Regions from separate parts of the Endozoicomonas sp. GU-1 genome, predicted to be linked through region 2. Evidence: predicted binding sites of a transcription regulator. Region 2 holds the regulator's gene; each other region holds the start of a gene.
The links. Region 2 encodes LexA, which represses DNA repair genes until DNA is damaged. Its sites were predicted from a motif close to TACTGTNTANNTANACAGTA; they were not measured.
Positions count from the first base shown of each region.

Region 1: the regulator LexA is predicted to act here: its motif matches at 3,092-3,111, upstream of ruvC (crossover junction endodeoxyribonuclease RuvC).
Region 3: the regulator LexA is predicted to act here: its motif matches at 2,854-2,873, upstream of dinB (DNA polymerase IV).
Region 4: the regulator LexA is predicted to act here: its motif matches at 4,034-4,053, upstream of O3276_RS23680 (LexA family protein).

Region 1 covers NZ_CP114771.1:1,711,447-1,717,273, reverse strand. Annotated here, with positions in the region: gene O3276_RS06905 (RAP domain-containing protein) at 1-2,308, opposite strand, end outside; gene O3276_RS06900 (hypothetical protein) at 2,635-2,856, shown strand; gene ruvC (crossover junction endodeoxyribonuclease RuvC) at 3,146-3,670, shown strand; gene ruvA (Holliday junction branch migration protein RuvA) at 3,693-4,310, shown strand; gene ruvB (Holliday junction branch migration DNA helicase RuvB) at 4,331-5,332, shown strand; gene O3276_RS06880 (hypothetical protein) at 5,514-5,827, shown strand, end outside.
Region 2 covers NZ_CP114771.1:504,286-510,112, reverse strand. Annotated here, with positions in the region: gene O3276_RS02345 (glycoside hydrolase family 3 N-terminal domain-containing protein) at 1-381, opposite strand, end outside; gene O3276_RS02340 (L,D-transpeptidase) at 408-890, opposite strand; gene O3276_RS02335 (TetR/AcrR family transcriptional regulator) at 925-1,554, opposite strand; gene lexA (transcriptional repressor LexA) at 1,701-2,297, shown strand; gene O3276_RS02325 (SulA-like leucine-rich domain-containing protein) at 2,655-3,086, shown strand; gene O3276_RS02320 (hypothetical protein) at 3,107-3,349, opposite strand; gene O3276_RS02315 (DUF6586 family protein) at 3,478-3,954, opposite strand; partial or broken gene topA (type I DNA topoisomerase) at 4,074-5,827, opposite strand, start outside.
Region 3 covers NZ_CP114771.1:106,741-112,567, reverse strand. Annotated here, with positions in the region: gene recJ (single-stranded-DNA-specific exonuclease RecJ) at 1-735, shown strand, start outside; gene O3276_RS00590 (paraquat-inducible protein A) at 836-1,492, shown strand; gene dinB (DNA polymerase IV) at 1,703-2,830, opposite strand; gene O3276_RS00580 (lysophospholipid acyltransferase family protein) at 3,071-3,718, shown strand; gene O3276_RS00575 (hypothetical protein) at 3,822-4,118, opposite strand; gene O3276_RS00570 (hypothetical protein) at 4,177-4,551, opposite strand; gene O3276_RS00565 (response regulator) at 4,720-5,388, shown strand; gene O3276_RS00560 (PAS domain-containing hybrid sensor histidine kinase/response regulator) at 5,385-5,827, opposite strand, start outside.
Region 4 covers NZ_CP114771.1:5,634,866-5,640,692, forward strand. Annotated here, with positions in the region: gene O3276_RS23670 (hypothetical protein) at 1-1,389, opposite strand, end outside; gene O3276_RS23675 (hypothetical protein) at 1,343-3,895, opposite strand; gene O3276_RS23680 (LexA family protein) at 4,070-4,492, shown strand; gene O3276_RS23685 (Y-family DNA polymerase) at 4,489-5,766, shown strand; gene O3276_RS23690 (hypothetical protein) at 5,768-5,827, opposite strand, start outside.

The DNA.
Region 1 (5,827 bases), 1.2 Mb from region 2:
GCCAACTTGCAGCCATGGCAATGATGTATTGATCATCTGTATTGCCTGAGGATGTATTTTCCAGGCGAGAAAATAGTTCACCTATGTGCTTTTCAAGCGAGTTTTTATCACTGCTACCTGTGTCCAGATAAAATCTGGCACAGAATACCATTACTCCCCAGAGAGACATCGATATACTCTGCTCAGAGAGCTGAGGGTTTTCACTGATTCTCTCGACAAGAGAATCGAACATTGATTTAACCGCGTTCAGCTCAATAGCCTCACCCAGTTTTGCCAGGGACCACAGCAGATTGGCGACTTCCTGTGGCTTGAAGTGGTCTTTCTCTTCTTTTGATTCGGCTTTGATTTTCACATGTGGCAATAGTGCGACCACGGCCTCTTTGAGTTTCGGTGTTTGCTCCAGCCCATTGTCCGCCAGTTTCGCCAAGGCCCACAGCAAGTTGGCGACAGCCTGTGGCTTGAATTGGTCTTTCTCTTCTTTTGATTCGGCCTTGGTTTCCACATGGGGCAACAGCGCAGCCACGGCCTCTTTCAGCTTCGGTGTCTTCTCCAGCTCCAGCCCGTTGTCCACCAGTTTCGCCACGGCCCATAGCAGGTTGGTGACATCCTGTGGCTTGAAGAGGTCTTTATCTTCTTTTGTTTCGGCTTTGGTTTTCACATGGCGCAAAAGTGCGGCCACGGCCTCTATGAGCTTCGGTACCTTCTCCAGCTCCAGCCCGTTGTCCACCAGTTTCGCCACGGCCCATAGCATGTTGGCGACATCCTGTGGCTTGAAGAGGTCTTTATCTTCTTTTGTTTCAGCTTTGGTTTTCACAAGGCGCAAGAGTGCGGCCACGGCCTCTATGAGCTTCGGTATCTTCTCCAGCTCCAGCCCGTTGTCCACCAGTTTCGTCACGGCCCACAACAGGTTGGCGAACTCCTGTGGCTTGAAGTGTTCTTTCTTTTCTTTTGATTCAGCTTTGGTTTTCACATGGGGCAACAGCGCGGCCACGGCCTCTTTGAGCTTCGGTGTCTTCTCCAGCTCCAGTCCGTTGTCCACCAGTTTCGCCAAAGACCACAGCAGGTTGGCAATATGCTGAGGAGTGAAGCGGTCTTTCTCTTTTTTTGATTCGGCTTTGGTTTTCACATGGGGCAACAGCGCGGCCAGGGCCTCTTTGAGCTTCGGTGTTTTCTCCAGCTTGAGCCCGTTTTCCACCAGTTTCGCCACGGCCCACAGCAGGTTGGCGATATGCTGAGGAATAAAGTGGTCTTTCTCTTCTTTTGCTTCGGCTTTTTTGGTTTTCACATGGGGCAACAGCGCGGCCACGGCCTCTTTGAGCTTTGGTGTTTTCTCCATCTCCAGCCCGTTGTCCACCAGTTTCGCCACGGACCACAGCAGGTTGGTGATACCTTGAGCGTTGAAGTGGTCTTTCTCGTCTTTTGATTCGGCTTTGGTTTGCACATGGGGCAAAAGAGCGGCCACGGCCTCTTTGAGCTTCAGTGTTTTCTCCAGCTCCAGCCCGTTGTCCACCAGTTTCGCCACAGACCACAGCAGGTTGGCGATACCTTGAGTGTTGAAGTAGTCTTTCTCGTCTTTTGATTCGGCTTTGGTTTTCACATGGGGCAACAGCGCGGCTACGGCCTCTTTGACCTTCGCTGTCTTTTCCAGCCCGTTGTTCACCAGTTTCGTCACGGACCACAGCAGGTTGGCGATACCTTGTGTATCAATAGTCCTGACTTCAGGTTTTTGGTTGCACTGTATTATTACCGCATCAAGTAAAGTTGACAGTAAAGCAGCTTGAGTTTCCTTACCCAACTCATCCATGTATTTATGAGGGGTCAAAACACCCGCTGAAGTAAAGGAATGAAGCGTTGTCGTCAGGCTTCGCCAGGTCCACCCGGGTGTCGCTTTAAAATCGTGCAACAATGGTATCAGTTGGCTTTGTTCACTATGATTTAAAGGTCGTTTTGACCCTAATGTGTATTGTTTAATTGAACTGGCAAATTGACTGTGTTTTCTACCATCATAGCGATCACCATAACGAGCAGATATCCTCACCAGGCAACTCATTTTTTCGTGTGTAATGAGAGCATTAAAATCATAAACAGGTTTTACTGAATGTCTTGGTGGATAGTGAGAAGAGCATGCGTCAGAAGTATGATAAAATTCATTACACCTTGAGATATAGGGGGGTGGAGTATTCACCTGTCTGACTGTGTCATGCCGATATCGCCCACTCCTTGAAGCATTGGTATGACCATCCGGTGGTTTATAATCATTACCTGATGTCGTGTATTTCCAACCTATACCAGCAGTGTCTCTATCCATAATTATATTTCATTAATTCATAAAAAATATGAAAAGTGTACACTGTTCTGTTTATAGTTCATCTTGCTGAAATGTCTATAAACTCTGGTTTAATTGGTGCTTGCGACGAATTTTATAGATTAAATTCGAAACTTGTCTTTATTTGATCAACACTGGGTTTTTTAGACCAATTTGCTGCCGCCGCAGTAGGGCAGTCTATTCTCGGACAGCCCCCCGGGAGCCCTGATAAAAAAGGCTGAAACCAGTGACAAAGAAGAAGATGAGACATACCGACAGGAGACCGGATACGGGGTATCCCGGGAGACCTGAAGTTCAAACAGCAGCGGTTGGAAAAAATCCAGAAGGCCAAAAAAAACCTTGAAGAACGAGAGCAGGCACTGAATCCGGACAAGCCAATAGACGACAAAAAACAACTCAGTTTTGCCGACCCCCATGCCCGGATGAGGCAGGTATTGACGCCTATGTGGCCACTGATCGTAAGGAAAATCATCGAAAGAACTGCTGGAAAACTCAGACAGGAAGTTTATCAAAGCCGATTTTATTTATAACTCTGCCAGCACAGCCAAAACCATTATCAGAGAGCCTTAGGCTTCCATTAAAGATTAAAGGCCAGTGTGATTAGAAACAGCACCAGGGTGACACTGGCAATGGTCAGTAATGTTTTCATTTGATGGTTCATCTGGCAGGCTGTCTCCTCAAAACTCATGTTCAAGAGTAAGTCGCAACCGGTGAGTTTCGTAGCCTGTTTTGGTAATGCCGTGTTTCAAAATTGTAATGCTGGCAACGTGTATGTATATACAGTATTCTTTTTAACGACAGGTTTGGAACAGAAATGGAATGGCCATATTGTTGGGGATTGATCCCGGGTCCAGGATTACCGGGTATGGAATCATTGAGGAAATCGGCTCCCAATGTAAATACGTAGCATCCGGCTGTATCCGAATTCAGGATGGGCCACTGCCAGAAAGACTTGCCCAAATTTTTCAGGGTATCAATACGGTGATTGAAATGTACAGTCCGCAATCTGTCGGTATTGAGCAGGTGTTTATGGCCCGCAATGCCGACTCTGCCCTGAAGCTTGGGCAGGCCCGTGGCGCGGCGATTGTTGCCGCGGTAAATCATGGGCTTGAAGTTGCAGAGTACTCGGCACGACAGGTGAAACAGGCGGTGGTGGGTAAGGGCTCTGCGGAAAAGTCCCAAGTACAGCACATGATTACTTCAATTCTGAAGCTGGATAACCCCCCTCAGGCCGATGCCGCCGATGCGTTAGCAGTGGCATTGTGCCACTCCCACACACGGGCAAGCCTGGTGCGAATGGCCGGAGCAACGGGCAGTAGAAATCGTCGGTTATTAAGTAGTTAAGTCGTTAGAAGAGATACTGAATATGATAGGCAGACTCCGCGGTATTTTGCTGGAAAAAAAAGCCCCATACCTGCTGATTGAGGCTGGTGGAGTGGGGTATGAAGTTGAAGCGCCGATGTCGGTGTTTTACCGCCTGCCAGAGGTGGGTGTTGAGGCAACGCTTTATACGCACTTTGTCGTTAGAGAAGATGCGCAGCTGCTCTATGGCTTCAGCGACGCCCGGGAAAGAGAGCTGTTCCGTACCCTGATTAAAGTGAATGGAGTGGGGCCGAAACTGGGCCTGACACTGCTCTCCGGAATAGAAGCGTCTGTATTTGTCCGTTGTGTCCATGATGGCGACAGTTCTACCCTGGTGAAATTACCCGGGGTTGGCAAGAAAACTGCGGAACGCCTGATTGTGGAGTTAAAAGACAAACTGTCAACATGGGATAGCTCTGCTGCGCAATTTGATGGTTTGACTGGAACGCCCCTGGGGCAGGCCCTGGCAAAACAGGCCGCTGATACTGAACAGGAAGCCGTCAGTGCCCTGGTTGCCCTGGGCTATAAGCCTCAGGAAGCCAGCAAGGTGATTGGGCGGATTAAAGTAGAAGGTCTGTCCAGTGAAGAACTGATCAGGCAGGCATTAAGAAGTATGATTTAACATCATTCCCGGGAAAAATTATGATTGAAGCGGATCGCTTAATATCAGCCAGTGAGCGCCCGAGCGAAGAGGCCCAGGATCGGGCCATACGACCTGTCCGGTTGCGTGAGTACACCGGACAGCCAAAAGTCAGGGAGCAGATGGAGATATTTATCCAGGCGGCCCGAAAGCGTGGTGATGCTTTGGATCATACGTTGATATTTGGTCCCCCGGGGCTGGGCAAGACCACGCTTTCCCATATTGTTGCCAATGAAATGGGCAGTAATATCCGTTCGACTTCCGGGCCAGTGATTGAAAAAGCCGGAGACCTTGCCGCCCTGCTCACGAACCTTGAGCCAAATGACATCCTGTTTATTGATGAGATCCATCGTCTCAGCCCGGCCGTTGAAGAAGTGCTCTATCCGGCCATGGAAGATTATCAGTTGGATATTATGATTGGTGAGGGGCCTGCAGCACGTTCGATCAAACTGGATCTGCCACCCTTTACTCTGGTAGGCGCGACCACCCGTGCAGGGCTGCTGACTTCACCTTTAAGAGATCGGTTTGGTATTGTTCAGCGGCTTGAGTTCTACAATGTGGCGGATCTCAGTGCCATTGTGCTCCGTTCTGCTGGTATTCTCGCAGTGCCGATGAATAGCGAGGCGGCCAATGAAGTTGCCCGCCGTTCAAGAGGCACACCCCGTATCGCCAACCGGCTGCTGCGAAGAGTCAGGGATTACGCGGAAGTAAAAGGCGATGGTTCGGTAACCCGTGAACTGGCAGACGCCGCCCTGAATATGCTGGATGTGGACGCCAGCGGTTTTGATCATATGGACCGTCGACTGTTGCTGGCCATGATTGAAAAGTTTGATGGTGGTCCAGTGGGCGTGGACAACCTTGCCGCAGCCATCAGTGAAGAGCGGGACACCATTGAAGATGTGCTTGAACCCTACCTGATTCAACAGGGTTATATAATGAGAACACCCAGAGGCAGGGTATTAACTAAGAGCGCTTATCTACATTTTGGCTATGATTACCCCTAGGGGCTGTTCAGGTCATATTGTGAACTAGACTTCAGTTCATGCTCGGAGGACCTGTCAGTCCTCTTTTTTTATTCTTACGGCATTTGGAAATATCGTAACAGGAGTACCTGATACCCTCAGTATGCAACTAAACTTCAACAGGCCACAGTCCGGCCATATCTAAACAGACAGGATGTATAATATGCTCCCAGCTGGAACGCCTGAAACTTCCTACGGGATGCAGGTACGCTCAAAAATTGATAACCCAGAGTCAGAGGATCCATCAGGAGAGGTGCAAACTGCTACCGGTATCAAAAGACGTGTTATCCCTTTTGCAGTAGACGATCATGTCTTCAATGATAATCGGATAGAAGGATTGATTAATCACAATGGAATGGGGAGACTGGCAGGGGTAAAAGACAGGGGATGTCGCCTGGTTGAGCGTCCTGAGTTAATTCAGTGGTTAACGACTGAAGCTGTGCAAAGTCGTTTATCGGCATCTGATGTCATTTGGCC
Region 2 (5,827 bases):
AATATCCAGCACAGGCCCCAGGCAAAGATCTATCCCGCAGGCCAGCAACTCAGAGGCCATTAGCCAGCCTGACTGATAAGCCATCTGATACTGCTGATCCGGGTCAAATACCCCATAAGCCTGCGCCGGGGGTAGACGGGTAAATCCGTCCCTGAAACGTTGCACACGCCCACCTTCCTGATCCACACAAATTAACAGATCCCGACGAACATTCCGGACAGAACGAACCAGGGCAATTAACTGTTCCCGACTCTGATAGTTCCTGGAAAAAAGGACAATACCCGCAACACCGGGCAGGGCAAGCAGCTGGTGTTCTTCGGCGGTCAGCTGCACTCCCTCGAGATCAATCAAAAGAACACCACGGTTCAGGCCTGTTGGCACGACTCTATCCTCTAAAAAAAACGGTATCAGCTAAGCTGTATATCGATCCTGGTACCGGTATCTACACGGTCAAACAGATCGATAATATCTTCCCCATGCATCCGGATACATCCCCGCGAGCCGGGTTCTCCCATCACTGCCGTATCCGGCGAACCGTGGATATAGATATAGCGACGCATGGTATCAACATTACCCAGCCGGTTATATCCGGGCTCCAGGCCACTGAGCCATAAAATTCTGGTTAATATCCAGTCCTTTCTTTCAGGGTACTGCTGACAAAGCCCGGGGGAATAAATCTCACCGGTAAAGCGACGCCCGACAAATACTGAATTAGCCGGCAGACCGGCACCAATTTTCGCCCGGATAACATGCTGACCAAGAGGTGTTTGCCAGCTCCCTTCCTGCTGCCCGACTCCCTTGCTGGCAGTAGACACAGAATAAACACGGCGCTTGCCGTCCTTCTCATGCAGCACCATCGCCTGACTGGCAATATGAACAGTAAGATGCATCGGTAAATCAAGCTCTGTATGGTTAAATGATCCGTCAGGTGTGTGATCTGAGACCTGCCGCCATGAAAGGCACCATCTTTCTCATGATATCTTCCAGTTCAGTCCTGACCCCATAATCGCTTTCCGCAATAGCCCTCAGTGCATCCGCTCCTGAAAGGGTAAACACCGCGGAACCCAGAATAAAATAGACGCGCCAGAACAGGTCATTCAATGGCAACTCAGGACACGCTTTTACCAGCAACTCCAGATAAGCCTGGAATACTTCCCCGTAGACGTCGCGCAAATATTTCTTCAGATGCCCCTGGCCCTGTGTGTAGGCCAGGCCAATCATCCTCATACAAACAGAGAGATCTTCAGGGCTGCGGGGTTTAACCGCCATGATCTGATCCACCAGTAAATGAAGTATTTCTTCCAGATCAATAACGTCATTATTATCCTGATATCGCACAAGAGCCCCGGAAAGATTGCTGACAAAAGGATCAAGAAAACGGGAAAAGACTGCCTGGATCAGGGATTTTTTGGAGCCGAAGTGGTAATTAACAGCGGCCAGGTTAACACCCGCCTGACTGGTAATTGAACGCAACGAGGTCTCTGCGAACCCATGCTCAGCAAATAACTTCTCGGCAGCGTCCAGAATCCTGTCTACTGTCGCTGACTGTGACATGTCTGTAAAACCTCCAATGTAAACACTTGTTTAAAACTAACGTTTGCTAACTGAAACATCAAGTTAGATTAATAAGACAGGGGTGGTTGCAGTCAGCAAAATACTGTATATAATTACATGTACTGTATAAAAACACAGATTTAATCATGTATAAATTGACCAAGCGCCAGACTGAGATTCTTGAACTGATCAAATCTCATATAGAAGAGACCGGTTTCCCCCCCACTCGTGCAGAAATCGCACAGACCTTCGGGTTCCGATCACCCAATGCAGCAGAAGAGCATCTCAGAGCCCTTGCCCGCAAGGGAGCTCTCGAGATCACCCCCGGCACCTCAAGAGGTATCCGAATCCCCGGCACCGAATCTTCCGGCCTGCCTATTGTAGGACAGGTTGCTGCAGGAAGCCCCATTCTTGCCCAGGAACATATTGAAGACCACCTGTCCATCAACCCCGGTTTCTTTTCCCCCAAAGCAGACTTCATGCTTCGGGTAAAAGGGATGAGCATGAAGGATATCGGTATTCTTGACGGGGACCTTCTGGCTGTCCATAAAACATCAACCGCAGCCAATGGCCAGATTGTCGTTGCCAGAATTGACGACGAAGTAACGGTCAAACGTTTTGAACAGGTTAAAAACAGAATTTACCTGCACCCGGAAAACAAAGAATTCAAGACAATCGAAGTAGACCTCAGCGTTGATACCTTTGCTATCGAAGGACTGAGCGTGGGCGTTATCAGGAACTAGTGCGGCTAAGCGTTATTACCCGTAAACCACGTTCACCCTGAGCGGAGTCGAAGGGTGCTTGGCACGATCTATCAGAGTCCGGAGTTTCCGCCTTTAGGCCCTATGGGTCCTTCAACAAGCTCAGGACGAACGGTATGGGTAACAGCGCTTAGCTGCACTAGGAGGCTGTCCGAGAATAGCGCCCGTAGCGAGGATGGCAGAAAATTGAGGATAAAAAGTCGGAAATTTTTAGTGAATAGTGGTTCTATTTACTAAAAATTTACGACTTTTTAGACCAATTTGCTGCCACCGCAGCAGGGCAGTCTATTCTCGGACAGCCTCCTAGACCCTGACGATCTCTGATGTAGAGGACCTGACATGCAAGCATTAACACCATCATCCAGTCAGAACGGTAACGCTCCCTGCATTGACAGTGAACCTGTCAGCTTTATTGATGAGCTGATTCTCTCAGGCCCGCCCTGGCAATCAGGACGCTTTCTGAAGACTGTTCTGTATGAGCTGGCTAACGATCAGGATCAACGCTGGCTTACCCTGATACTGTCCAGTGAACAGGCAAAAAGCACCATAAACTGGCTGAAGTCATCGGGCATCAGCAGGCAGCGCCTTCAGGTTCTCAACCCTTCCGCAGTGGCAGACCCACTGAAACTGACTCGCAAGGCACTGGCCTCAGGCACCAGCCACACCGTGGTCAGCTGGATTGAGCAGATGGATAGCATCACACTCTCTGAACTCGAGACCGCCGCTCGCTCAGGTCGATGTCAGGGACTGGCAATCAGGAACAGAGGATAACTGGAGGGTTTGTATGACGGTTAATGAAGAACCCGGTTTTCAGGGATGTACTCTCCAGCGTCAGCTTCTGTTTTACGCCCGACTTCTTCTATGCAGGTATCCAGCATAGCCTTGGCTACCTCCACCTGATCTCCCTGGAGAAAGTCCAGCAACTCCCGGGAGAATGACATGGTAACCAGAGGCTCAGCGTTCTCCTCATCACTGCGACGCAAAACAATTTCTCCGGAAGGCAGTTCAACAATTTCAAGAAACGACGCTGACATAAATAGTGACACCGGGATTTTAGGATTAGCAGTGAAGCATTGTGCATTAGCCAGCAGAGGCTTTCAAGATATCAGCCCTCAACAGCTGAATATAGCTGGCAATGAACAACGCTGAAAACACCAGAAACCTACCACTCCAGGCTGAAGTTCCGACTGTAGGTAACCAGCTCCTTCAAGGACTCAAGCACAGAAAGAAAGCCTTCTGACTGATCAAACCGCACACTATTGGCATTAAACAGAGGAATTTCATTCCGCTCAACACTTTTGCGCTGTATAGGCATGGCACAGTCCTGATGACTTTTTAATAACGCCGACAGCCAGGAATCATGTTGCTCAAGACGCTCAATGTACTGCAACTCAGTAGACACTTCACCCTTATGATGAACACTGTTCATTGCCTCATCAAGAGAGGGTAGCTGATTTACCGGCAAACGGTAATTCGTCATAATTTCCGCCAGTAACGAGCGGTAAGCCTGAACCATTGCATTCAAACAGGCCTCACGAAATGCCGGCTTGGCAAGATCATCAGCATCTTCCCAGGCATCCAGCAACAAACGGGCGTGAAAGAGCATTTTATTGGTATATCCCTGCCAATTGTTTGTCATAACCAACTCCATCAATCTTTCGGGAACAACTTGTGCTTTGTCGAGCTCAAAGTTTATAACAGCCATAATACAACAGGGCTTAATAGCCCTGTCTCACGAACCTGGGGTTTGAGATAAATCTAACTGGATTGCCGCTTTTTAGACTGCTTTTCATGCCAGCGGCCATCTTCAAATACCGCACTCCAACCCGTTGCCTTACCATCAAGCTCGGACATAACGTACTGCTGTTTGGTCTTGCGGCTGTAACGAATAATTGCCGGGTTGCCATCAGGATCCTGACGGGGAGCATCCATCAGGTAACCGTATTTAGGGTCGATCATGGCCTGATGGGGCAATAGCTCCGCCACCAGCGGAGCGCGGGTCTCTCTGTCTTGGGAAATTGACTGGCCGCAAGAAACAAACCTGACGCGCCATCCCTGAGCACATAATGGTCATCAACCTTGACGCACTTTAACTCAGGCATCGGCACCGGCTCCATTTTGGGAGGAGCGGGCTCACCACTTTTCAGCAACTTTCTGGTGTTCTTGCAGTCACTGTTGGTACAACCAAAATACTTGCCGAAGCGCCCGGTTTTCAACTGCATTTCACTGCCGCACTTATCACAGTCAAGTACGGGGCCATCATAACCTTTTAATTTGTAACTCCCCTTCTCCACCTCAAAGCCGGAACAATCCGGGTTATTGCCACAGACGTGTAACTTTCTCTGCTCATCAATCAGGTAGCTTTCCATCGCGGTAGAGCACTTGGGACAACGACGCATGGCTCGCAGGGCATTAACCTCGGCGTATTCATCATCGGCGTCTTCCACCTCTTCACCGGGAACCAGGTTAATCGTCGTTTTACAGCGCTCCTTCGGGGGCAGTGCATAACCGGAACACCCCAGAAACACCCCGGTCGATGCCGTGCGAATCATCATGGGGCGATGGCAGGTAGGACACTCTATATCGGTCAGGGAGGGTTCATTTGCGCGCATCCCTCCTTCAGCCTGGGTTAACTGAAGGGTAAAGTCGGAATAAAAATCATCCAGAACCTGCTTCCAGTTTTTTTCACCTTCAGCAATATCATCGAGTTTCTCTTCCATTCTTGCCGTGAAGTGAAAGTCCATAAGCTCATTGAACGACTCATTCAGACGATCAGTGACAATGTCGCCCATTTTTTCCGCATAAAAGCGGCGATTCTTCACTGAAACGTAACCACGGTCCTGAATGGTGGAAATAATCGACGCATAGGTCGACGGCCGACCAATACCCTGTTTCTCCAACTCCTTGACCAGTGCCGCCTCGCTGAAACGGGCCGGTGGCCGGGTGAACAGCTGTTTGGGGTCCAGCTTTTCCAGGGTCAGGGCTACCCCTTTTTGCAGATCCGGCAGAATCACATCTTCGCCTTTTCTGGCCAGAGGCTTTTGCACCCGGGTATAGCCATCAAACTTCAATGTCCGTCCCCTGGCTTTGAGCTGATAGCCGTTAACGTCGACGACCAGAGATGTACTGAGATACTCCGCAGGCGTCATCTGACAGGCAACGAACTGACGCCAGATCAAATCGTACAAACGTTCCGCATCCCGCTCCATTCCAGACAGATCATCAGGCTTTAACGTCACACTGGATGGGCGAATCGCTTCGTGAGCTTCCTGGGCACCTTGCTTGCTGCTGTACAGGTTTGGCTGCTCCGGACAGTATTGATCACCATACTGTTTGGCAATAAAGGAGCGGGCACTGGCCACCGCATCCTGGCTCAGATTGGTGGAGTCGGTTCGCATGTAGGTGATGTAACCCGCCTCATACAGGCGCTGCGCCAGCATCATGGTTTTCTTGACACTGAAACCCAGGCGCGTGCTGGCCGACTGCTGCAGTGTTGATGTGATAAAAGGTGC
Region 3 (5,827 bases), 400 kb from region 2:
CAGGCCATGGCCGAGTTGGAGAAAATCCGCTTTAACCAGCAAACAGACCTGCCATGGGGCGTCAGCTTGTTTCAGGAAAGCTGGCACCAGGGCGTGGTTGGCATTCTGGCGTCCCGGGTAAAAGAGAAACTGAACCGTCCGGTGATTGCTTTTGCCGAAGCCGATAATCCTGTGGGGGAGCCAGAACTGAAAGGCTCTGCCAGGTCGATTCAGGGACTGCACATGCGTGATGCACTGGACAGTATTGCCAGGGATAACCCCGGACTTATCATTAAATTTGGTGGTCACGCCATGGCCGCGGGGCTGTCTATACCAAAAGCAAAATTCAACGAATTTCAAACGGCTTTTGACCTTGAGGTCAGAAAACAACTGACCGCTGAAGACCTTCAGGCAGAAATGCACACTGACGGTGAACTGATGCCCGGTCAGGTAACCATGGCAACCGCCTATACCCTTCGCGAGGGCGGGCCATGGGGACAAAGTTTTCCTGAGCCCTGCTTTGATGGCCAATTCCAAATCATTCAGCAGAAACTGGTGGGAGAAAAGCACCTCAAGATGGTACTCAAACTACCCGGCAGCGAGCTCTGGCTGGATGCCATTGCCTTTAATATTGACAACAGGGTGTGGCCTGATCCCAATATTCGTCAGATCAAGGCTGTCTATAAACTCGATATCAATGAATTCCGTGGTCAGCACAACCTGCAGTTGATGGTTGAACATTTTGAACCGGCATGAAACAGACCCATCATGATTGCCAAGCTGACAAACGTCGCTCCTTAGATCAAACTGAGCTATCAGAATCTATTCCTTATTAATAAGAACAATGAGGTCGTTGATGACAGCTTCCAGATGGCTACTCACGCTGATGATAATCACCTCCCTTTGCCTGCTGATTCCGGGAGTGACTCAACCCATGATGACCATCAAGGCCGATCTTGATCGTCAGGCAATGCTGAATGAGGCAAGGCATATCGTTCAGCAGCAGAACCTTCATCCTGCCATGGCGGGTCTGGCTACCCAGTTCCTTGATCGTCTGGAAGTTAAAGGGACATCCACTGTTTATGAAAAGAAGCGTTCCATTCTTGGTACCGCTGGAGACCTCTGGAACAGTGGCTATTATTTTGTGGCAGTACTGATTGTCACCTTCAGCCTGGTGATACCGGTAACAAAACTGGGTTTCCTGTTGCTGGCTAATTTTGTCAGGGAAAACCAAAGACTGCTCAGGCTGAACAGTTTACTGGGCAAATGGTCCATGGCTGATGTGTTTGCTATTGGTGTGCTTATCGCCTTTCTGGCGGCCAATGCCACTACGGCTGGACATGACGATTCCAGGCAGATTGTGCAATTTGATGCAGCATTGCACTCTGGCTTTTATTGGTTCGTGGCTTATTGTCTGGTCAGTAATGTAATGGGACCGCTGGCAGAAAAAAACGGGAGGCTAGGGCCTGTTGACGTTTCGTTGCGTGCTCAGCGTATCAGGGCGCTCCTATGACGAGGCGCGGCATTGCAGGAAGGCTGGTTGCCTTTCAAAATGCCGCAACGAAGTCATAGGGGCGCCCTGATACGCCCGAAGGGTGGCTCAGAAAGGCGCCATCTGCTTTGTCAGACTTGCTTGGCGTAGAATAACTACGCGCTGCACAAGTCTTTCGCGCATCTGACGCCTTTCTGAGCCACTGAGCACGCAACGAAACGTCAACAGGCCCTAAGCCAGCCCCATAATTTTCTTTTCAAAAAGCTCCAGCTGCTCAAGCGCTCTTTCTTCACGGAGATCCACAAGCCTGACCCCTAAGCCAAGAAGCCTGACCGGACGACCTCCCCGTTCCCAGGCTCTTACCAGCAACTGAGTAAAATGCTCCTTAACAGTTTCACCGGTTGTCGGCAGACTCTCCTCAAGGGTGGTCTGGGTAAAATCAGCAAACTTCACCTTAACAAAGTGCTTATGCACCTCATAATCCTTTTCAATACGCTGGTAACGTTCCTGAAGTTCTTCAAGCAACGGGATAACCTGTGCAGTAATATCCGCAAGCCCCGCCAGGTCTTTATCATAAGTATGCTCAACAGAAAGGGACTTCCTGCGCCGACTGGTCTGCACCTCACGATCATCCCGCCCCCGGGAAAGCTCCCACAACCGTTCACCAAAACTGCCAAACCAGCGACTTAACTCAAGAATGGAGTACTGGCGTAATTGCCCGCAGGTATTGATGCCTTTTTTGTGCAGTTTCCCGGCGGTAACCCGTCCTACCCCATGAATTTTTTTCACAGGCAGATCGAAAATAAAATCATCCGCCTGTTCCGGCGTGATCACAAAAAGGCCATTGGGTTTATTCCAGTCACTGGCAATCTTGGCCAGAAACTTATTCGTGGCAACGCCGGCAGAGACGGTGACATGCAATTGTTGAAAAATTTTCTGCCGGATTTCCTCGGCAATCAAGGTGGCACTGCCTCGACAAAGATGAGTTCCGGTGACATCGAGATAGGCCTCATCCAGGGACAAAGGTTCAATTAAATCAGTATATTGGCGAAAAATGGCATGAGCTTCAGAAGACGCGGCACGATAAACAGAAAAGCGGGGAGGAATGATCTTCAGCTCCGGGCAGAGCCGCAGCGCCTGGGCTGAAGACATGGCTGAGTGTACGCCAAACCGACGCGCCTCATAGTTACAAGTGGCAATCACCCCTCTGCGATCCGGAGCCCCCCCGACAGCAACCGCCTTTCCTGACAACCTCGGATTATCACGTATTTCAATACTGGCAAAGAAGGCGTCAAAATCGATGTGTATGATTTTTCTCTGGACCACCTTTTGCTCAAGAATGGCATTACTTTCCATCATGTTCCAATTAGCTCCGGGATAAGCACTGTATATACATACAGAATGCTTTTGGCAAGCAATTCCTTGCCTGTTAACCAGTCCCCGGATGTTTTTTTTGCAGCAGACTTCATGCAGCCAAAAAGGATCGTTAAGGCTGCATACATTCATTTTCTGTTATGAAGCTGTGCTCAAAGCGATCGCTCTTTTGATAGCTTTCAACACCGCTTCCTGTAAACGGGATAGCAAGGCACCCTCTGAACTATGCAAATCACAATTTTCAATACACCCATTGTCAGCCAGACCCTTTCTATATTCGCAAAACTGTTTCTCAAAGTGATGGGCTGGAGGATTCAGGGGAGAGCCCCACGCCTGGCCAGGTACGTGCTTGTTGGTGCTCCCCATACCAGTAACTGGGACTTTGTCTATGGCATGGCGATTGGCCTTGCTACCGGTGTACAGTGTTACTGGGTGGGCAAACACACCCTGTTCTGGGGGCCGTTCAACTGGGTTATGCGCTGGATGGGAGGGATTCCACTGGATCGGAATGGCAGATGCAGAAGAGGCAGCCTGGTAGAACAGGCGGTCTGTACTTTCAAGCAACACAGAAAGCTGGGCCTGGTGATATGCCCTGAAGGTACCCGGGCACGTGGCGAGCGGTGGCACACAGGCTTCTACCATATGGCAAAAAATGCCGGCATCCCCATTGTACTTGCCTTTCTTGATTTCAAGAACAGAACCGGAGGATTTGGTCCTGTTATCGAGCCAGGGGAGGACATCGAAAAAGACCTTTCGGAAATACAGGCATTTTACTCAGACATTTATGGCAAACATCCGGAATGCTTTAGTCCGGTATCACCAAAATGCACAAAGCAAAGCCTTCATGGGCCATACCAGGCACCGACTTCATAATGCCTGTGATTAATTTTCGTTCTGCTGAGAATGGGTATAGTGCTTTGCAACAGGCGTTATTGAGCGCCTGTAAAGCAGTCGGGGAAATGAATGCCCTTTATCATCAGCCAACCAGGTCTGCCAATTCCTTGATAGAAACCTGCTCGGCAACCACTTGAGCTGCAATTCGATCATGAAGAGCTAAAGGGGTTCTTTTAATGCCCGCAGCCCAATCATCAAATTTTTGCCATAAATAGTGTTGTGCACTGAGCTTGACTGAAAAATTTCCCGGACCATCGATGAAATGCTCGACATTATTGGATTTATTATGTTTAAAGTCATTGTAAATCAGTGGGGACAATAAAGTGCCTGCTGCCAGACCGCCGAGGATGATATTCACAGGTTCCACAACCGCAACCATAAGCCCGAAACCCACAACATATCGACAGGCAAGGTCGGTAACCCGGTTATAGATAAAATTACTCAGTATGTTTGCTGGAGTAATCGTATATTCCAGGAACGATCTGGTGTTTTCTCTCCCCCGAAAGATGATCCACAGCCTTCATAAAGGGTGCATAAACACAAAAGCCGAAAATTCCACCCACAAGGGCAGATGGGAGCGCAAAGACGGTATGACCAAAAATGCTACCAACCAGTTGTCCGAGCTGGGAAACTGCCGCAAGGGAAGAAACCGCAACCGTCTTGACTGTATTCCATCCAGGACTCTTTTCCCGGTCCTCTTTTAAATCAGCCAGGCTTTGAGCCTTTGATTCATAATCTTCAAAATATTCCTTAGTGTATTTACCCTGATCAACAGCAACTGGAACTGAAGAAAAATTGACCGAACCAACCATTTAGTGCCCTTATTTCAGTAGATATCCACTAATTATGACCGCCCCAACAGAGAATAGTTCCATCATATGAAATCGATTTACTTATACTTTAATAAACCTCTGAGTCTTTGAAGGGTTCACAGAGGTTATTTAATTGACCGATCAAACAGATAATGGCAACCTCAAAAAATGGACTACACAATAATAATTGCCGATGACCACCCCTTATTCCGGACTGCTCTCAAGTCCTCTGTTGGTCACGCACTCAAGGAGCCTGCGATCCACGAAGCTGGTTCAATCGCTGAACTGCAAATGCTTCTGGACAACAATGCCTCACCGGATCTCATCTTGCTGGATCTGCACATGCCGGGAGCGCACGGGCTGTCCGGGTTGATATTTCTCAGAGGGCAATATCCGGATGTTCCTGTTGTCATTGTTTCAGCTTCTGATGACCAGCAGATCATACAGAAAACCAAAAACCATGGAGCCAGTGGTTTCATTCCAAAGTCTACGCCGCTGGATGACCTGAAAGCCGCCATTATCAAAGTTCTGGATGGAGAAAACTGGTGGCCTGATAATTTCCAACCTGTCGACTCTAAGCAAAGCAGTGATATGGAAGCCAGACTGGCAACCCTGACACCACAGCAGTTCAGGGTTCTGGGCATGATCAGTGAAGGCCTGTTGAATAAGCAGATTGCCTATGACCTGAATGTATCGGAAGCGACGATCAAGGCCCATGTGACCGCCATTTTCAAAAAACTGGGGGTTAGAAGCAGGACCCAGGCGGTCATCGCCATCAAAGCGCTGGAAATTGAGATGCCCGGTCAGGTCACAGAAGATCATAAAACCGCAGACTAAACCGTCTCTAACGGGTGTTTTTCAACATCATATCGGTTCAGAATGGCCCTCATGGCAGCTGGCTTGACGGGCTTTCTCAAATAGCTGATATTCAGTTCCCGACATTGCTGCCGCAGTTCATCCTGTTGATTCGCGGTGACCAGAACAGCACCTGTTTGATAACCTGACCTCTTACGGATACGTTCTATCAACTCAATACCGCTGGCCTGATCGCCCATCTGGTAATCCACCATCAATAAATCAGGCGTCATGACCTTAAGCGACTGAATGGCTTCATGATGACTTTGTGCAGTCTCCACCCGACACCCCCAACGAGTTAACAGACTGGCCATACCTTTGATAATGTCCGGTTCATCATCCACGCACAGAACCTTCAACCCCATGCTCCCCTGATCAGGATCACAAGGTACCACTGCGGGATCCACAATACTTCCAGAGA
Region 4 (5,827 bases), 960 kb from region 2:
AAGCTCCATTGCCTTCCTCCCCAGATCACCGTCTTTAAGTTGAATATTGTAGGCGTGTGGCAGTTTAATGGCCTGACATCCCTCGATTGGCCAGATGGTGACGCTTTTGGCGATTTCAGAATCCCGGTCGGTGTTCAGTGCCTGCAGCCTGTCAAAGAGTGTTCTGGAAGACGCCTCTTCCGTGCAGACAATGTCAATATCATTAAATGATGAGCAGAGGTTCTGTAAAAAACGTCCGTAAGAACCGTTAATCAGCAGAGGGGGAGTGGTATAAGAACCATTGATTTCCTGAATAATCTCCAGTGTTTTCAGTGTTAGCGCATTTAATCGTGGAACCGGCTTGTCCGGGATGCCTGTTTTTGACCATTGTTTCAGGGTTTTAGCCATATAGACGGCAAATGTCTGGTGGATGGAAGCGGTTTCTGTTGTATCCCGATATTCCCTGAGCTGGCAGGGGAGGGGGTCTTCCTTGCCCGGATTGGCAACGAATACCCCTGCCGATGTTGTGCTTCGCTCAGAACGCTCGATAACGGGAATTACGTCGGGCAGGTGTTCTCGCTTAGGTCCGGTGTTCTCGCTGCTAACGGCAACAGAAGCCTCCTGTTGACTGGCAAAGGTTGCATATCGGTGAGGACTGTCACTCCCCTGGGCATCGAGTAACTCATCCATTACACAGGCTTCGGAGCTGCATTCTTCAAACCAGCAGGTTAAAGCATGGCGCAGCCTGCTTCCTTCAGGAAAACTTTTAAGATACCTGATTACCTGATCCTTATGAATGTGCTGTCTGCCAATAGACTGTCTGGTGATACAGCAGTGCGCCAGAAAGAAGAAATGCAGGCGTGAATTCTTAAATGAGCGCCTCAGTGTTTTGATGGCATGGAATACCTGTTTTGCAGACACTTTCTGTTGATCAATTGTCCATTTATTCTCCATAGCCATGAATTTCAATATACATTGCAATCGAGATTGCTCATCGTCTTTGACTGGCACTTTGGTTAAGATTTGCCAGGCCTGTTGAAGTATCTCCTGACCTTCGCTGGTTTCATCGTATCGATGGGATTGCTGCAACCTTTGCACCAGATATCTGGTTTGCCTTGAAGTATGATCTCCGGGTATATCATTAAACGCTGCCAATACCTTCTCGTTATCCAGATATTTGCCATTCAGTTCTCTGGCATTCAATGCCAATAGCGAATAAAAAATAGCTCTTTCGAGCAACCTGCCACCGCGCTCATAATCCTTAACCACGGCATCCGGTGAGACCTGCTGGCCATTCAACAGCAACCCCTTCAGGCAACATTCCGATTTGAAGCGAGCCAGCTCCAGCGTTGCCCTGATTGCCTTATAACCCCTGGCCGCGGAATCCGGTGTGACCTGTTGGCCATTCAACGGCAGCCCTTCTCAGGCAACAGTCTGCTGTGAAGCGCGCCACCCCCAGTTTGCCATCCGGACTGTCCGGGAAACTCTTCACCACCTCATCCGGTGTGACCTGTGCACCGTTGAGCCACAGGTCCTTCAGGCAACACACCGCTTTGAAGCGTGCCAGTTCAAGTCTTGCCCTGGCGGCCTGATAATCCCCGACGACTTCCTCCGTTGTGACATGCAGGTTATTCAAACACAGCCCCCTCAGGCAACATTCGGCTTTAAAGCGCGCCAGCGCAAGTTTTGCCTTGGCAGCCTGATACATTTCGGCCACTGAATCCGGAGTGACCGGCTGGCGATTCAACGCCAGGCCTCTCAGGCAACATTGTTCCTTAAAGCGCGCCAGCTCCAGTGTTGCCTTGACTGCCAGATAACCCTTAACCACGGCATCCGGTGTGACCGGTTGGCCATTCAATGTCAGGCCCCTCAGGCAACATTCCGCCTTGAAGCGCGCGATACCCAGTCTGCTTTCCCGACCGCCCGGGAAACCCTTAACCACCGCATCCGGTGTGACCTGCTGGCCATTCAACGCCAGGCCCCTCAGGCAACATTCCACTTTAAAGTGCGCTTTGCCCAGTTTGCCTCCCGGACTACCCGGAAAATCCTTAACCACCTCGTCCGGGGTGACCCGGTTGCCAGCCAGTGTCAGGCCTCTCATACAGCATTCCGCTTTGAAGTGCGCCAGTTCCAGCGTGGCCCTGGCGGCCTGATAATCCTTAACCACCGCATCCGGTGTGACCAGCTGGCCATCCAGAGTCAGGCCACGCAGACAACATTCGGCTTTGAAGCGCGCGCTCCCCAGTTTGCCCAACGGATTATCCGGGTAACCCCTGATCACCTCATCCGGTGTGACTTGCTGGCCATTCAACGACAGGGATTTCAGGCAACATTGCTCCTTAAAGCGTGCCAGCTCCAGTGGTGCTTTGGCTGTCTGATAATCTTTAATTACCTCACTCTGGCTGATCGGCTGGCCATTCAATGGCAGTTCCCTCAGACAGCATTCTGCTTTGAAGCGTGCTCTCCCCAGTCTGCCTTCCGGGCTGTCCGGGAAATCCATAAACACCTCATCCGGTGTGACCAGCAGGTCATGCAGCGGCAGGCCTTTCAGATAGTAGTCCGCTTTGAAACGTGCGATCCCCAGTTTGCCTTCCGGACTATTCGGGAAAGCTTTAACTACCTGCTCCAATGTGACCTGCTGGTCATTCAAAAGCAGGCCCCGCAGGCAACATTCTGCTTTGAAGCGCGCTAATCCCAATATTTCCCTGGCGGCCTGAAAATCCTTAACCACCTCATCCGCTGTGACCTGCCGCCCATTCAGCAGCAGCTCCCTCAGGCAACATTGTTCCTTAAAGCGTGCCAGCTCCAGTGCTGCTCTGGTGTCCTGAAAATCCTTAATCACTGACGCCGGTGTGATCCGATGGCCATTTATCGGCAGGTTCCTCAGGCAGCATTCCGCTTTGAAGCGTGCTCTTGCCAGTTTGCCTTCCGGGCTATCCGGGAAAGCCTTAAACGCTGCATCCGTTGTCACCTGCTGGCCATTCAACGGCAGGTTCCTCAGACAGCATTCCGCTTTAAAGTGGGCCATTTCCAGTCTTGCGTTGGCGGCCTGAAAACCCTTTAATACCGTATCCGGTGAGACTTGCTGGCCATTCAACGGCACGCCTTCCAGGCAACATTCTTCTTGAAAGCGTACTATGCCCAGTTTTCCTACCGGATTATCCGGAAAAGCATTGGCCACCGTATCCGGTGAGACCTGCTGGCCATTCAATGGCAAGCCGCTCAGGCAACATTGTTCCTGAAAGCGTGCTACTCCCAGTTTGCCTTTCGGATTATCCGGGAAAGCCATGACCACCTCATTCGGTGTGATCTGCTGGCCATGCAGGCCCAGGCCACTCAGGCAGCATCGTTCCATAAAGCGCGCTATTCCCAGTTTTCCTTCCGGAGTATCCGGGAAGTCTTTGACCACCGCATCCGCTGTGACCCGCTGACCATTCAATAGCAGGCCTTTTATGCAGCATTCCGCTTTGAAACGTGCTATCGCTAATTGGTACTTGTTATTCTGACCCGGCTCCCGTTTGAATTCCTGAATGACCTGATCCGGGGTGACTTTTCTATTGCCGTGTGGAACGTTCTGTAAGCAGAGCTTTTGCAGGAAGAAGCCGCTTCTGAGCGATGTTATATCGCTGCTATATGCTTTAAGCACCTCAGCCGAGGTGGTCTTGCGTTCTTGTAACGGTTTATTTTCCCAAAAGGCGTCTTCAAGATTTTTGCCATTATGCAGGGGGCGGCTTGTGCCTCTGCAGGGCTGATGGTTTGAGACTTTTTTACCGTTAAATGTGCTTCCGGGGCGGTCAGGCATCCCGCTTGAACCGGTGTTATCCCGACGGTCAGGCTTTGAGCGGGAGTGGGTGGATGCGGTTGTTTTCAGAATACCTCCTGCACCTGGATTATTAATGTCGCTGTTTGACCTCAAAATGATTGTCAGGTTCCATTGATGGTGTGTCAGGTGGAGGAGCAAAGATGCTCCATTGCAGGTCGATCAGAGTCAGCCTGCGAAGCAGCTCTCCTGCGTCCAAAGTACAACCGCTTTCTTTTAATCGCTAAATGCTTATACTGTATAAATAAACAGTTAATGAGTTTGAATGGCATGAAGCCGATCCAGATCTTTCCACGACCTTTGCCAGAGGCATTGCCCTTTTACCAGAGCCCGGCTGCCTGTGGCTTCACCAGCCCTGCGGCTGACTACCTGCAAGATACGCTCTCCCTGGACCAGCTGTTAATCCGTCATCCGGCAGCGACTTTTTTTGCCCGGGCCCAGGGGCGATCCATGGAAGGCGCTGGTATCTTTGATGGTGATATTCTGATTATTGATCGTTCCCTCACTCCGGGAGACGGTGATGTGATACTGGCCTTGCTGGACGGTGAGCTGATTGTAAAACGCCTGGCCTATTGCCATGGCAAACCGGAATTGCACTCGGAAAACCCCGACTACCCCGGGATTAAACTGGACTCTGAAGAAGGGCTCAATGTCTGGGGTGTGGTCACTGAAGTCATTCATCACCTGCGATGAAGGACGTTATTGCCCTCTGTGATGCCAATGCTTTTTACTGTTCCTGCGAGCAGGTCTTTAATCCATCCCTGCTGGGTAAAGCCCTGGGAGTACTCAGCAATAATGATGGCTGTATCGTTGCCAGAACAGCGCAACTGAAAGCCCTGGGCGTTGCCATGGGGACACCGGCGTTCAAGGTCAGGGATCAGGTGGCCCGTGGTGAAATCATACTGAAAAGCTCCAACTATGCGCTGTATGGTGATATGTCTTCCCGCTTTATGTCGGTGTTGGAACAGTTCAGCCCGAAGCTGGAAGTGTATTCGATCGATGAAGCCTTTGTTGAACTCTCCGGTTTCCCGCTGGCAAATCTGCATGCCATAGGGTTGGATATGAAACGGCGGGTATTCCAGTGGACGGGGTTGCCGATTGGTGTGGGCATCTCAACCACCAAAACACTGGCCAAACTCGCTAACTATGCGGCCAAGAAATTTCCGGCAACCGGTGGTGTTGTGGATTTAACCAGCCCGATACGCCAGCAGCGGTTAATGGCAATCACCCCGGTTGGTGAGGTATGGGGAGTAGGCCGACGCATAGAAAAACGGCTGGAGGCGGCAGGTATTCATACTGCTGCACAACTGGCAAACGCCAATCGTCGATGGGTCAGGAAACAGTTTTCTGTGGTGTTGGAGCGGACGGTCTGTGAACTTCAGGGGGAGTACTGCATTCCCTGGGAAGAGGGGAGTTCAGCCAATAAACATCAGATCATGTGCTCCCGGAGCTTCGGCCAGCGGGTCACTACCAGGCAGGCACTTCATGCCGCACTTGCCAGTTTTATCTGTCGCGCCTGCGAGAAACTCAGAAAACAACAGCAGTACTCCCGTGAAGCCATCATTTTTATCAGGACCGATCCCTTTAAGGCCAATCTCCCGCAAACCGGACGGAGTCTGAAGCTGATGGTTCCATCGCCCACCAGTGATAGCTCGGTTTGGCTGCAACAGTTAAATCCGGCTTTGGGCGTGCTGTTTCAGGAAGGTTACGAGTATAAAAAGGCGGGCTTTGCCCTGGTGGATCTTTGTTCCTGTGCAGGCTTTCAGGGAGACTTGCTGACGGCAGCGTCAATTCCGGAAAATACCCGGATGATGACCGTGCTGGATGCCATTAACCAGCGCTTTGGGAGCCAGACGCTCCGCCCTGCATCAGTGGGCTTCCGGGCGCAGCCATGGCATATGAACCAGCAGGTGCTGAGTCCTTCTTATACGACGCAATGGCCGGAGATCATGAAGGTTCAGACGTGAGTCAGGCATTGAGTTCACTTTGATGGATTAATGCATCAAGCCCGGCCATAAACTGGGACGG